Regions from separate parts of the Streptococcus sp. FDAARGOS_192 genome, predicted to be linked through region 2. Evidence: predicted binding sites of a transcription regulator. Region 2 holds the regulator's gene; the other holds the start of a gene.
The links. The regulator CtsR, encoded in region 2, represses protease genes until heat stress. The targets are predictions, from matches to a motif close to TTGGTCAAAAAAGGTCAAANA.
Positions count from the first base shown of each region.

Region 1: a site for CtsR is predicted at 1,349-1,369, ahead of A6J31_RS02075 (ATP-dependent Clp protease ATP-binding subunit). Genes of this name have one in related genera too.

Region 1 is NZ_CP020431.2:211,815-217,532, forward strand. Features, by position in the region: gene A6J31_RS02075 (ATP-dependent Clp protease ATP-binding subunit) at 1-1,296, opposite strand, end outside; gene argF (ornithine carbamoyltransferase) at 1,539-2,519, shown strand; gene A6J31_RS02085 (DUF1797 family protein) at 2,588-2,818, shown strand; gene A6J31_RS02090 (amino acid ABC transporter permease) at 3,132-3,812, shown strand; gene A6J31_RS02095 (amino acid ABC transporter ATP-binding protein) at 3,812-4,546, shown strand; gene A6J31_RS02100 (ferrous iron transport protein A) at 4,718-5,194, shown strand; gene feoB (ferrous iron transport protein B) at 5,191-5,718, shown strand, end outside.
Region 2 is NZ_CP020431.2:1,909,984-1,915,701, reverse strand. Features, by position in the region: gene A6J31_RS09925 (ATP-dependent Clp protease ATP-binding subunit) at 1-1,822, opposite strand, end outside; gene A6J31_RS09920 (CtsR family transcriptional regulator) at 1,823-2,278, opposite strand; gene A6J31_RS09915 (COG2426 family protein) at 2,596-3,066, shown strand; gene tsf (translation elongation factor Ts) at 3,174-4,214, opposite strand; gene rpsB (30S ribosomal protein S2) at 4,325-5,092, opposite strand; gene ahpC (alkyl hydroperoxide reductase subunit C) at 5,365-5,718, shown strand, end outside.

The DNA of each region.
Region 1 (5,718 bases), 510 kb from region 2:
CAAATCACCGACAGGAATATTGGTTTTTTGTTCCACAATGGCTTCGATATGTTTTTCTGTGATGACAGGCATATCTTGGTCTTTGATGGTTTGTTTTTGCATTTCCTTGTATTTGGCAATTTGATCACGGAAATAGGCAGCTTTTTCAAAGTCTTCGTCACGAGTAGCTTGAGCCTTGAGGTTTTCAGCCTCAATCAAACGTTTGTCGATATCTTTAGGATCAACAAAGTTGAGGGTCAAGTTCATCTTAGAACCTGCTTCATCGAGAAGGTCGATGGCCTTGTCTGGCAAGAAACGGTCTTGAATGTAGCGGTTGGACAATTCTGCAGCTGCAGTAATTGCTTCGTCCGTATATTTGACGTGGTGGTAGTCTTGATATTTAGGCTGAATCCCACGCAAAATAGTGATGGTTTCCTCAACCGTTGGTTCGTCAACCTTAACTGGTTGCATACGACGCTCTAGGGCAGCATCTTTTTCGATGATGCGGTATTCGTTGAGTGTTGTTGCTCCGACCAGTTGAAGTTCTCCACGAGCAAGGGCAGGTTTTAGGATGTTTCCAGCATCCATATTGCCATCACCAGCATTACCAGCTCCCACAATTTCATGGATTTCATCAATAAATAGGATAACATCCTGACGTTGACGAATTTCTTCCATGAGTTTTTGCATGCGTTCTTCAAATTGGCCACGGATACCAGTCCCTTGAACCAGACTGACCACATCAAGACGGATGACTTGTTTGCCTTGGAGTTTTTGTGGCACGCTACCGTCTACAATTTTTTGAGCTAGGCCTTCAACGACAGCAGTCTTACCGACACCGGGTTCACCGATGAGGACGGGGTTGTTCTTGGTACGGCGGTTAAGGATTTCGATGACACGAATGATTTCCTCGTCACGACCAATGACAGGATCAATATCTCCACGACGAGCGATGTCAGTGATGTTAATGCCGAACTCTTCAAGAAGACCTTGTGGCTGTTGAGGAGCTTGTTGGCGTGGTCCTCCTGGACGGCCTGGCCCTTGTGTATTGCCACCGTTTCCTCGGTTACCTCCTTCTTGTGTTGGAGGTGTATTGGGAAGATCGCCGTTAGAAGAACGGAAGTTATTTAGGTCGCTGAAGAAATCGTCGAAGAAGTTGGAACCTCCTGTTTGATTGAATTGATTGAGGGGGTTCTCTGGATCGGATTTCATGATTTTATAACAATTTTGACAGAGGTCAACTTGTTGCTGATTACCATTTACATTGGTATACAAATGAATACTAGCTTCATTAAGGTTACAGTTTTGACAGAGCATATCAGTACCTCTTTTCTATCTGAATTGGGAAAGATCTTTATTGAAAACAATCTTGGTCAAAAAAGGTCAAATCTATGACTCCATTATAGCATGCGGAAGGTAGATTGCAAGTAAAAAGCATCTAGGTTTGGCACTCTCTTAACAAGAGTGCTAACATTGAATTTTAATTCAAAAATGCTTGTCTAAAATGCATAAATATTATATAATGTTTTTATATTATTCAGAACGAAAGAGAGATGCCTATGACACAAGCTAAATCATTTTTGAAAGAAATCGACTTTACCAAGCAGGAACTTGAGGAGTTAATCGATTTATCTATAAAATTTAAACAGCTAAAGAAGGAAGGAATTCCGCATAAATATTTAGATGGCTTAAATATTGCCTTGATTTTTGAAAAAACATCCACAAGAACTCGCTCAGCTTTTACAGTGGCTGGTCAGGACCTAGGTATGAATGTGACCTACCTTGGTGCTGGAGACATTCAGTTAGGTAAAAAGGAATCTGTAGTTGATACAGCCAAGGTGCTTGGTTCTATGTTTGATGGAATCGAATACCGTGGTTTTAAGCAAGAAGATGTCGAAGATTTGGCTAAGTACTCAGGAGTTCCGGTCTGGAATGGTTTGACGGATACCTGGCATCCAACGCAAATGATTGCGGATTTCATGACTTTGAAGGAGCGTTTTGGTAGTTTGGAAGGTTTGACCATCGCCTATATTGGAGATGGTAGAAATAATATGGCCAACTCACTTTTGGTCACTTCGGCTATTTTAGGCGTTAATGTCAAGATTATTGCCCCAGAGGTGCTGCAACCTGAAGATGAGATTGTAGCCCTAGCTCAGAAACATAATAATGGTGCCGATTTAACCATTACAGATGATATTTCAGAGGTCAAGGGAGTGGATATGCTTTATACGGATGTCTGGGTATCTATGGGTGAAGAAGTAGACTTTAAATCTCGTATTGATTTACTCCTGCCTTATCAAATTAATGCAGACCTACTTGCCAAGACGGAAAATCCAGATGTCATCGTTATGCACTGTCTCCCAGCTTTTCATGATCTCAATACCCAAATTGGGCAAGAAATCTATGACAAATATGGTTTGGCAGAATTAGAAATCACCGATCAAGTCTTCCAAAAATACAGCGATATCATCTTCCAAGAAGCTGAGAATCGTATGCATTCTATCAAGGCCATTATGTACAATTCCTTGAAAAATATCTAAAATTCCCCCATTTTTCCCATAAGTGTGATAAAATAAGTAAGAAATACACAATTAATAGGAGAAATAACATGGAATCACATTTGGTGAGAATCATTAACCGTCTTGAAATGATGGCGGCTGATGGTGGTAATTTGAAACGTAATTTTGAACGTGAAGGAGTGGTTGTTGCCGAAGTATCATTTAGCAACGATCCTGAAAATGGTCCAGTTTTCACATTGCGTGATGTTGAAGCACGTGAATCTTATTCATTTGATAGCATCGACTTGATTGCAATGGAAATCTACGATTTGCTTTACTAATAAATTATTTTGGAACTTTACAAGGTTCCAAAAATCAGAATGCCTGAAACTATCGAGTTTCAGGCATTTTTATCAGGATGAAAGCATGGGGTGATGCTTGTATGGCTTGTCAAAACAGGCAGTGTTTCAACTCATTGGCAAAGTTTTTGGCGTGGTGTCATCTTGGAAATACATGAGGTGTATTGCTTAAGAGTTTTGCTAGCTAGGTCTATAACTTAGTTTTTATACTGAAATATCGCATTTATAAGAAAATACTTTATTATTATACAGTCTTCTGATATAATATTGAAGAATATTAGTAAGGAGTATCTAGATGAATTTTTCATTTCTACCACAGTTTTGGTCTTACTTTAACTATGGTGTCTTAGTAACAATTATGATTTCGGTCTGCGTGGTCTTCTTCGGAACCATCCTTGGGGTTTTGGTATCCTTGGCCAAGCGTTCTGGAATCAAACCTTTGGAGTGGTTGGTAAGCCTTTATGTTTGGGTTTTCCGTGGGACTCCTATGGTTGTACAGATTATGATTGCTTTTAACCTCATCCACATGAATCTTCCAACTGTTCAGTTTGGCATTTTGAACCTTGATTTGTCACGTATCGTTCCAGGTATTATCGTCCTTTCTTTGAACAGTGGTGCTTATATTTCTGAGAGTGTGCGTGCAGGTATCGAGTCTATTCCTAAAGGTCAGGTTGAAGCTGCCTACTCACTTGGTATCCGTCCATGGAATACCATGCGTTATGTGGTCTTGCCTCAAGCTATTAAAAATATCTTGCCTGCCTTGGGTAACGAGTTTGTTACTATTATCAAGGATAGTTCGCTCTTGCAAACCATCGGAGTTATGGAATTGTGGAATGGTGCACAAACTGTTGCAACAACAACCTACTTGACCTTGACACCGCTCTTGTTCGCAGCCTTCTATTATTTGATTGTGACAACGGCTATGACGGCACTCTTGAAACAAATGGAAAAACGACTTGGGGAGGGACGTAAATAATGGCAGAAACAATTATTGAGATTAAAAATCTTCACAAGTATTTTGGTAAGAACGAAGTTCTCAAAGGGATTGATCTAGATATTAAAAAGGGTGAGGTAGTGGTTATCATCGGTCCTTCAGGATCAGGAAAATCTACCTTCCTACGCTCAATGAACTTGCTTGAGAAACCTACAAAAGGTGTTATTTCCTTTGAAGGTGTGGATATTACAGATAAAAATAACGACATTTTCAAAATGCGTGAGAAGATGGGAATGGTTTTCCAACAGTTCAACCTCTTCCCTAATATGACAGTTAAAGAAAATATCACCTTGTCGCCAATTAAGACTAAGGGTGTTTCTAAAGCTGATGCAGAAGCAAAGGCTATGGAACTTTTAGAAAAGGTTGGCTTGAAAGATAAGGCAGATGCCTACCCAACAAGTCTATCAGGTGGTCAGCAACAACGTATTGCGATTGCACGTGGTTTGGCTATGGATCCAGATGTTCTCTTGTTTGACGAACCAACATCAGCCCTTGACCCAGAAATGGTTGGTGAAGTTCTTGCAGTTATGCAGGACCTTGCTAAATCAGGGATGACAATGGCAATCGTTACCCACGAAATGGGCTTTGCTTATGAAGTGGCTGATCGTGTTATCTTTATGGATGGCGGTGTTATTGTCGAAGAAGGCACACCACAAGAGATTTTCGACAATACTAAGGAAGATCGTACCAAGGATTTCTTGAGTAAAGTTTTGTAAGATATTCATTAAGTATGTATACATTGTTTGTGAAGGCTGGAACTTTTCCGGCCTTTTCTTTTTGTGTTCTGCTTTTCTAGAATCATTCTTGTTTAGGATAATATTGCGGAAAAGATGGATAAATATGCTATAATGATGCCATATCAAAAATAATAAAGTAGGTCAAGAAATATGCTCATATATGATGCGGCCTTAAAAACGCCTTACCGGATTCTTGGCATTAACCTCCCTAAGGATAGTCTTTTGCACTTATCTAACCTAGGGTTGGCTGCCGGTGAAACGATTGAGGTGGTAACTAAGACCAAAAACAGTGCTATTATTATCGTTAAAGGGAGTCGCTTAGCCTTTGATGCTTCGATTCTAGATAAGATTGATTTGGCACCTGCGGAGGAAAATCAGGAAAAGATACCTCTTTCTGAATTACCGGTTGGACGTTCGGCTATCGTTACTGATATTTTTTCAGCAAATGAAACCAAACGACGTCTTATGGATATGGGAATTACAAAGCGTACTCGGGTGTTGTTGCGTAAGGTAGCCCCTTTGGGAGATCCTCTAGAAATTAGTTTGAGAGGGTACGAATTAACCCTACGCAAGTCGGAAGCGCAAATGATTAGTGTGGTCATGCTGGATGAGGGAGAGGAAAAATGACAGAAATTGCATTAATAGGTAATCCTAATAGTGGTAAAACCAGTTTATTCAACCTGATAACAGGGAACAATCAGCGTGTTGGTAACTGGCCGGGTGTTACTGTAGAACGAAAAAGTGGTCTGGTTAAAAAGAATAAGGATTTAGAAATCCAGGATTTACCAGGAATTTACTCAATGTCACCCTATAGTCCTGAAGAAAAGGTAGCGCGTGACTATTTGTTGAGCCAAAGGGCCGACAGCATTTTAAATGTAGTCGATGCGACAAATTTGGAGCGTAATCTTTATCTGACAACGCAGTTGATTGAGACAGGTATTCCAGTCACTTTAGCGCTTAACATGAGTGATGTTTTAGAGGCTCAGGGAAAACAGATTAATGTTGATAAATTATCTTACCATCTAGGCGTCCCAGTAGTAGCTACTAGTGCTCTCAAGCAAACTGGTATTGATCAGGTTGTGAAGAAGGCGGCACATACGACAACCTCTACAGTTGCTGACATTGCTTTTCCAATTTATGACGATAAATTA
Region 2 (5,718 bases):
CATCATATCCAACATAACCTGGAGGAGCACCGTTAAGTCGGCTAGCCGCAAATTTTTCCATGTATTCTGACATATCAAAGCGAAGCAAAGCTGACTCATCATCAAAGAGAACTTCCGCCAAAGCCTTGGCCAATTCTGTCTTACCAACACCAGTAGGTCCAAGGAACATAAAGGAACCAATTGGGCGTTTTCCAGTACGAATACCTGACTGGTTACGACGAATAGCACGACTAATGGCTGAAACTGCTTCATCTTGACCAATAACACGTTTGTGAAGCTCTGCTTCCAGATTCAAGTAACGCTTGCTATCTGCCTGAGTCATCTTCTCAACAGGAATACCTGATAGACGACTAAGGGTTTGCATAATCTGATCTGCATCTACCAAGGCAGGTTTTGGTAATTTTGCTTTTTGGCTAGCTTTATATTGTTTAACAGCAGCCTTCATATCACCAGATAGAAGTGCTTCATCCAAAGGCGTTATCTCACGTTTGGCTTCTTTTTTGATACGACCTTGAACAGTTGCACTCGCTTCATCTAAAAGATCAATGGCAGAGTCAGGTAAGTTTTTACTCGTCAAATAACGGTGGGCCGCCTTGACCGCTGTCTCAACTGCCTCATCAGTAATCGTTACACGATGATAGTCTTCATAAGACGAACGTAGGCCTTTTAGAATATCAATCGCCTCAGCTACACTTGGCTCCTCAATTGTAATTTTAGCAAAACGACGAGAAAGAGCTGCATCTTTTTCAATATGCTTCTGGTACTCAGCTTGAGTTGTTGCTCCAACCATATGAAGGGTTCCACGTGCTAGAGCAGGTTTCAAAATATTCGCCGCATCTAAGGTGCTATCAATACCTGAACCAGAACCGATAATCGTATGCAATTCGTCAATAAAGAGAATGATTTTTCCATCAGCTTCAATCTCATCAATGATCTGATTCATACGTTCTTCGAAATCGCCACGGAAACGTGTTCCTGCAACCACACTCATCATATCAAGCTCTAAGATACGCATATCAGCCAACTCAAAAGGTACTTCGCCTGAAGCAATACGCTGTGCTAAGCCAAGCGCAAGTGCCGTCTTACCAACACCTGCTTCACCCACAAGAACTGGGTTATTCTTCGTTTTACGACTCAAAACCTGAATCATGCGTGAAATTTCTTTCTCACGTCCGATAACAGGATCAAGAGCACCTGACTCGGCTACTGCCGTTAAGTCCTTGGTATAATCTGACAGTTCCCCAGTAGAAGATTGAGGAGGCTGCATCATATTAGCAAAATTTCCTGATGCCTTTGATTTTTTAGGCTTACGAAGGTCATGAATGGCCTTCAAATCTTGCTTACTAAGACCTGCGTAACGCTCCAAAGAACGTCGTAAATCGATAATGCGAGGCTTATCGCTGTCATCCTTATATTGAAAACCAGCAACTTCAAGGAGACGACAAACCATCAAATCCTTATGAAGAAGGAAGGCCATCAATACATGTTCGGACCCTACCTCTACAGCACCAGTCACACTAGCAATTCCCTCTGCCTCTTGCAACATAGCCTCTAAAGCATGTGACTGTGCACGTAAATCGATAATATCTGATTCAGACAAGTCTTTTGGACTTTTCTCCATCGCTAGCACAGCAGCGGTCTCAATCTCTTCCGCACGAATACGGTCCTCAAAATCAGTAAATGTTAGGTAGGCTACAGATCCTGGAACCTCAACCATAGCCAGAAGCACATGCCAAGTCTCCAAGAAAGGACTTCCAAAACGCTCTGCCTCAAGCTGAGCACGATGGAAAATGGCCTGCATTTTTCTTGAATATGTCGTCATCTAATTTCCTTTTCTATCCAATCTAAGTAATAGCGAGCGTAGAATACGCGAACGAATAGCAGCCGCATCTTCGCCTAAAACATCATCACTAGCAGTTGCTAAAATCAAATTTCCCTCACGTTCAGTGATGATTTTTTCATCAAAAAGCAACTGAATCAAGTCTGTAAATACCTGCTCGCTGAGCTGATCTGCCAAGTTCTGAAGCAAATCATTAATCATGTGGTGCTTGTCGGAGAATCTGACCTTGACGATACGAATATAACCGCCACCTCCACGTTTACTCTCAACAATATAACCGCGACTTTCTGTAAAACGAGTCTTAATAACATAGTTAATCTGACTCGGTACAACTTGAAAAGTATCTGCTAAGTTCGAGCGTTGAATCTCAGCAATTCCAGACTGGCCCAGCAATTCTTTAATATATTCTTCTATACTATCTGATGTATTTCTTGCCATCTTAATTCCTCCAGTCTAATTTGACTATAACTGACTATTATTATACCAAAAATGTCAGCTCATGGGAAACTATACCTTCAAAAAGCTTTTTAAAGTTGTCATTAGAGACCATATAAGATACAATAAATAAGACTAAAATATTAGGTAACTTAAGGTGTTTGATTCAAATTTTCTATCCACTTTGACAGGCTGAGACCCACCTAATCCAACAAGTACTTTTTAGCACTTTTGCAGTAGTATTAGTCTTATCACTCTCGATAAAGCTCATGTCATTTTGAGTCTTATCTCTTATTTTATTCCCCTATGAAAGGTTACTCATGAAATACATCATTGCACTCTTAATCTCTATGATTCCTTTGGTTGAGCTCCGTGGAGCCGTTCCTGTTGCTATCGCCTCAGGTATCCCTTGGTGGCAAGCCCTAATTCTTTGTGTCATTGGGAACATGATTCCAGTTCCAATTATCTTCTTCTTCGCCCGCCGTGTTCTCGAATGGGGGGCAGACAAACCTCTGATTGGTGGCTTCTTTACCTGGTGTCTTAAAAAAGGTCACAGTGGTGGCCAAAAACTTGAAAAAGCTGCCGGAGATAAGGGTGTCTTCTGGGCCCTTCTACTTTTTGTGGGAATTCCGCTTCCAGGAACAGGAGCTTGGACTGGTACCCTAGCAGCATCTATCCTAGATTGGGACTTTAAACGTAGTGTTATTGCTGTTATGCTGGGGGTTATCCTTGCAGGTATCATCATGGGAACACTCTCTCTTCTACTTGGTGTAAATACCTTCGCTCATTAATTACTTTTTTCAACGTCTGGGGCATGCTCAGACGTTTTTTAATAGCAACAAAAAAGAAGTTACGATTCATTCACGTAACTTCTTTTCTTTTTATCTAGCAACTAGAATTAGTTGTTAAGAGCTGCTGCCATTGTAGCTGCAACTTCTGATTCAAAGTCGTTAGATGCTTTTTCGATACCTTCACCAACTTCAAAGCGAACGAATTCTACTACTGAAGCATTTACTGATTCAAGGTAAGCTTCAACTGTTTTGCTGTCGTCCATGATGTAAACTTGAGCAAGAAGTGTGTATGCTTGGTCAACTTTAGTGTTGTCAAGCAAGAAGCGGTCCATTTTACCTGGGATGATTTTATCCCAGATTTTTTCTGGTTTACCTTCAGCAGCCAACTCAGCTTTGATATCTTCTTCAGCTTGAGCAAGAACAGCATCAGTCAATTGAGCTTTAGAACCATATTTAAGGTGTGGAAGAGCTGGTTTGTTAACCATTGCACGGCTTTCGTTATCTTGATCGATAGCGTGGTTAAGTTGTGCCAATTCATCTTTAACAAATTGTTCGTCCAATTCAGTGTATGAAAGAACAGTTGGTTTCATCGCTGCGATGTGCATTGAGATTTGTTTTGCAAGAGCATCATCTCCACCTTCGATAACTGAAACAACACCGATACGTCCACCGTTGTGTTGGTAAGCTCCGAAGTGTTGTGCATCAGTTTTCTCAACAACTGCAAAACGACGGAATGAAATCTTTTCACCGATAGTAGCTGTAGCAGTTACGTATGCAGCTTCAAGAGTTTCACCTGAAGGCATAGTCAATGCAAATGCTTCTTCGTTGTTAGCTGGTTTACCTTCAGCAATTACTTTGGCTGTTTCGTTTACCAACTCAACGAATTGAGCGTTCTTCGCAACGAAGTCAGTTTCAGCATTAACTTCAACAACTGCTGCAACGTTACCGTTAACGTAAACACCAGTCAAACCTTCAGCTGCAACACGGTCAGCTTTCTTAGCTGCTTTAGCCATACCTTTTTCGCGAAGCAATTCAATCGCTTTTTCGATATCACCTTCAACTTCAACCAATGCTTTTTTAGCGTCCATGACACCAGCACCAGATTTTTCACGCAATTCTTTAACAAGTTTAGCTGTAATTTCTGCCATTTTGTTTTTCTCCAAATTTATTTTATCAAACTAAGGGGCAGGGCTGAGCCCCGCCCCTTAGGTGTTTGTCGTATCTTTAGTGGGCATTGAGCCCAAACCAATCTTAAAGATTAGTTGTTGTCACCTTCGACAACTTCAACGATTTCTTCGATTGAATCAGCTGCAGCTGCTTCTTGGAAATCTGCAGAAGCATCTTCACCTTGGTTACCTTCGATGATAGCATCAGCCATTTTTGAAGTGATCAATTTAACGGCACGGATAGCGTCATCGTTAGCTGGGATGATTACATCAATCTCATCTGGATCAGCGTTTGTATCAACCATCGCTACAACTGGGATACCAAGTTTTTTAGCTTCTTTAACAGCGATTTGTTCTTTGTGTGGGTCAACGATGTAGATTACATCTGGAATGCGAGGCATATCTTCGATACCACCCAAGAATTTTTCAAGACGTGCACGTTGTTTGTTAAGAAGTGCAACTTCTTTCTTAGGAAGAACTTCGAAAGTTCCATCAGCTTCCATTTGTTTGATTTCTTTCAAACGAGCGATACGTTTTTGGATAGTATCCCAGTTTGTAAGAGTACCACCCAACCAACGGTGGTTGATGTAGTATTGACCAGCACGAGTTGCTTCTTCAGCTACTGCTTCAGCTGCTTGTTTTTTAGTACCAACGAACAAGATTACTGCATCGTTAGCTGCTGCTTCACGAACGAATTCGTAAGCTGTATCAGCCATTTTTACAGTTTGTTGCAAGTCGATAACGTGGATTCCGTTACGTTCTGTGAAGATGTACTTAGCCATCTTAGGATTCCAGCGACGAGTTTGGTGACCGAAGTGAACACCAGCCTCAAGAAGTTGTTTCATTGAAATTACTGCCATGAGTATTTCTCCTTAAAAATTGTTTTTTCCTCTTCTAAGCTTTAGACTTGCAGTCCCACCCTGCGGCAACAAGACCACAATCGGCTTAGAATGAGTATTTGTCACTTTACGCAACTATAGTAGTTTATCAAAAAAAGTGACATTTGACAAGCTCTAAAATCAGTCTGACCATTAGAAAAAATTCACCCGTATTAAAATTGCAATCGTTTTCTTTGAGGTTGATAAGTATTTTGTTTATAATTAGGCTATCAAAAATAGAGGAGGACATTATTTTGTCATTAGTCGGAAAAGAAATTATTGAATTTTCAGCACAAGCTTATCACAACGGGGAATTCATTACTGTTACAGATGAAGATGTTAAGGGAAAATGGGCTGTTTTCTGCTTCTACCCTGCAGATTTTTCATTTGTCTGCCCAACTGAACTCGGTGACCTTCAAGAACAATATGAAGCTCTTAAATCTCTTGGTGTAGAGGTTTACTCTGTCTCTACTGATACTCACTTTGTTCACAAAGCTTGGCATGATGACTCAGATGTTGTTGGAACTATTACTTATCCTATGATTGGAGATCCTTCACACCACATCTCACAAGGCTTTGATGTTCTTGGACAAGATGGTCTCGCACAA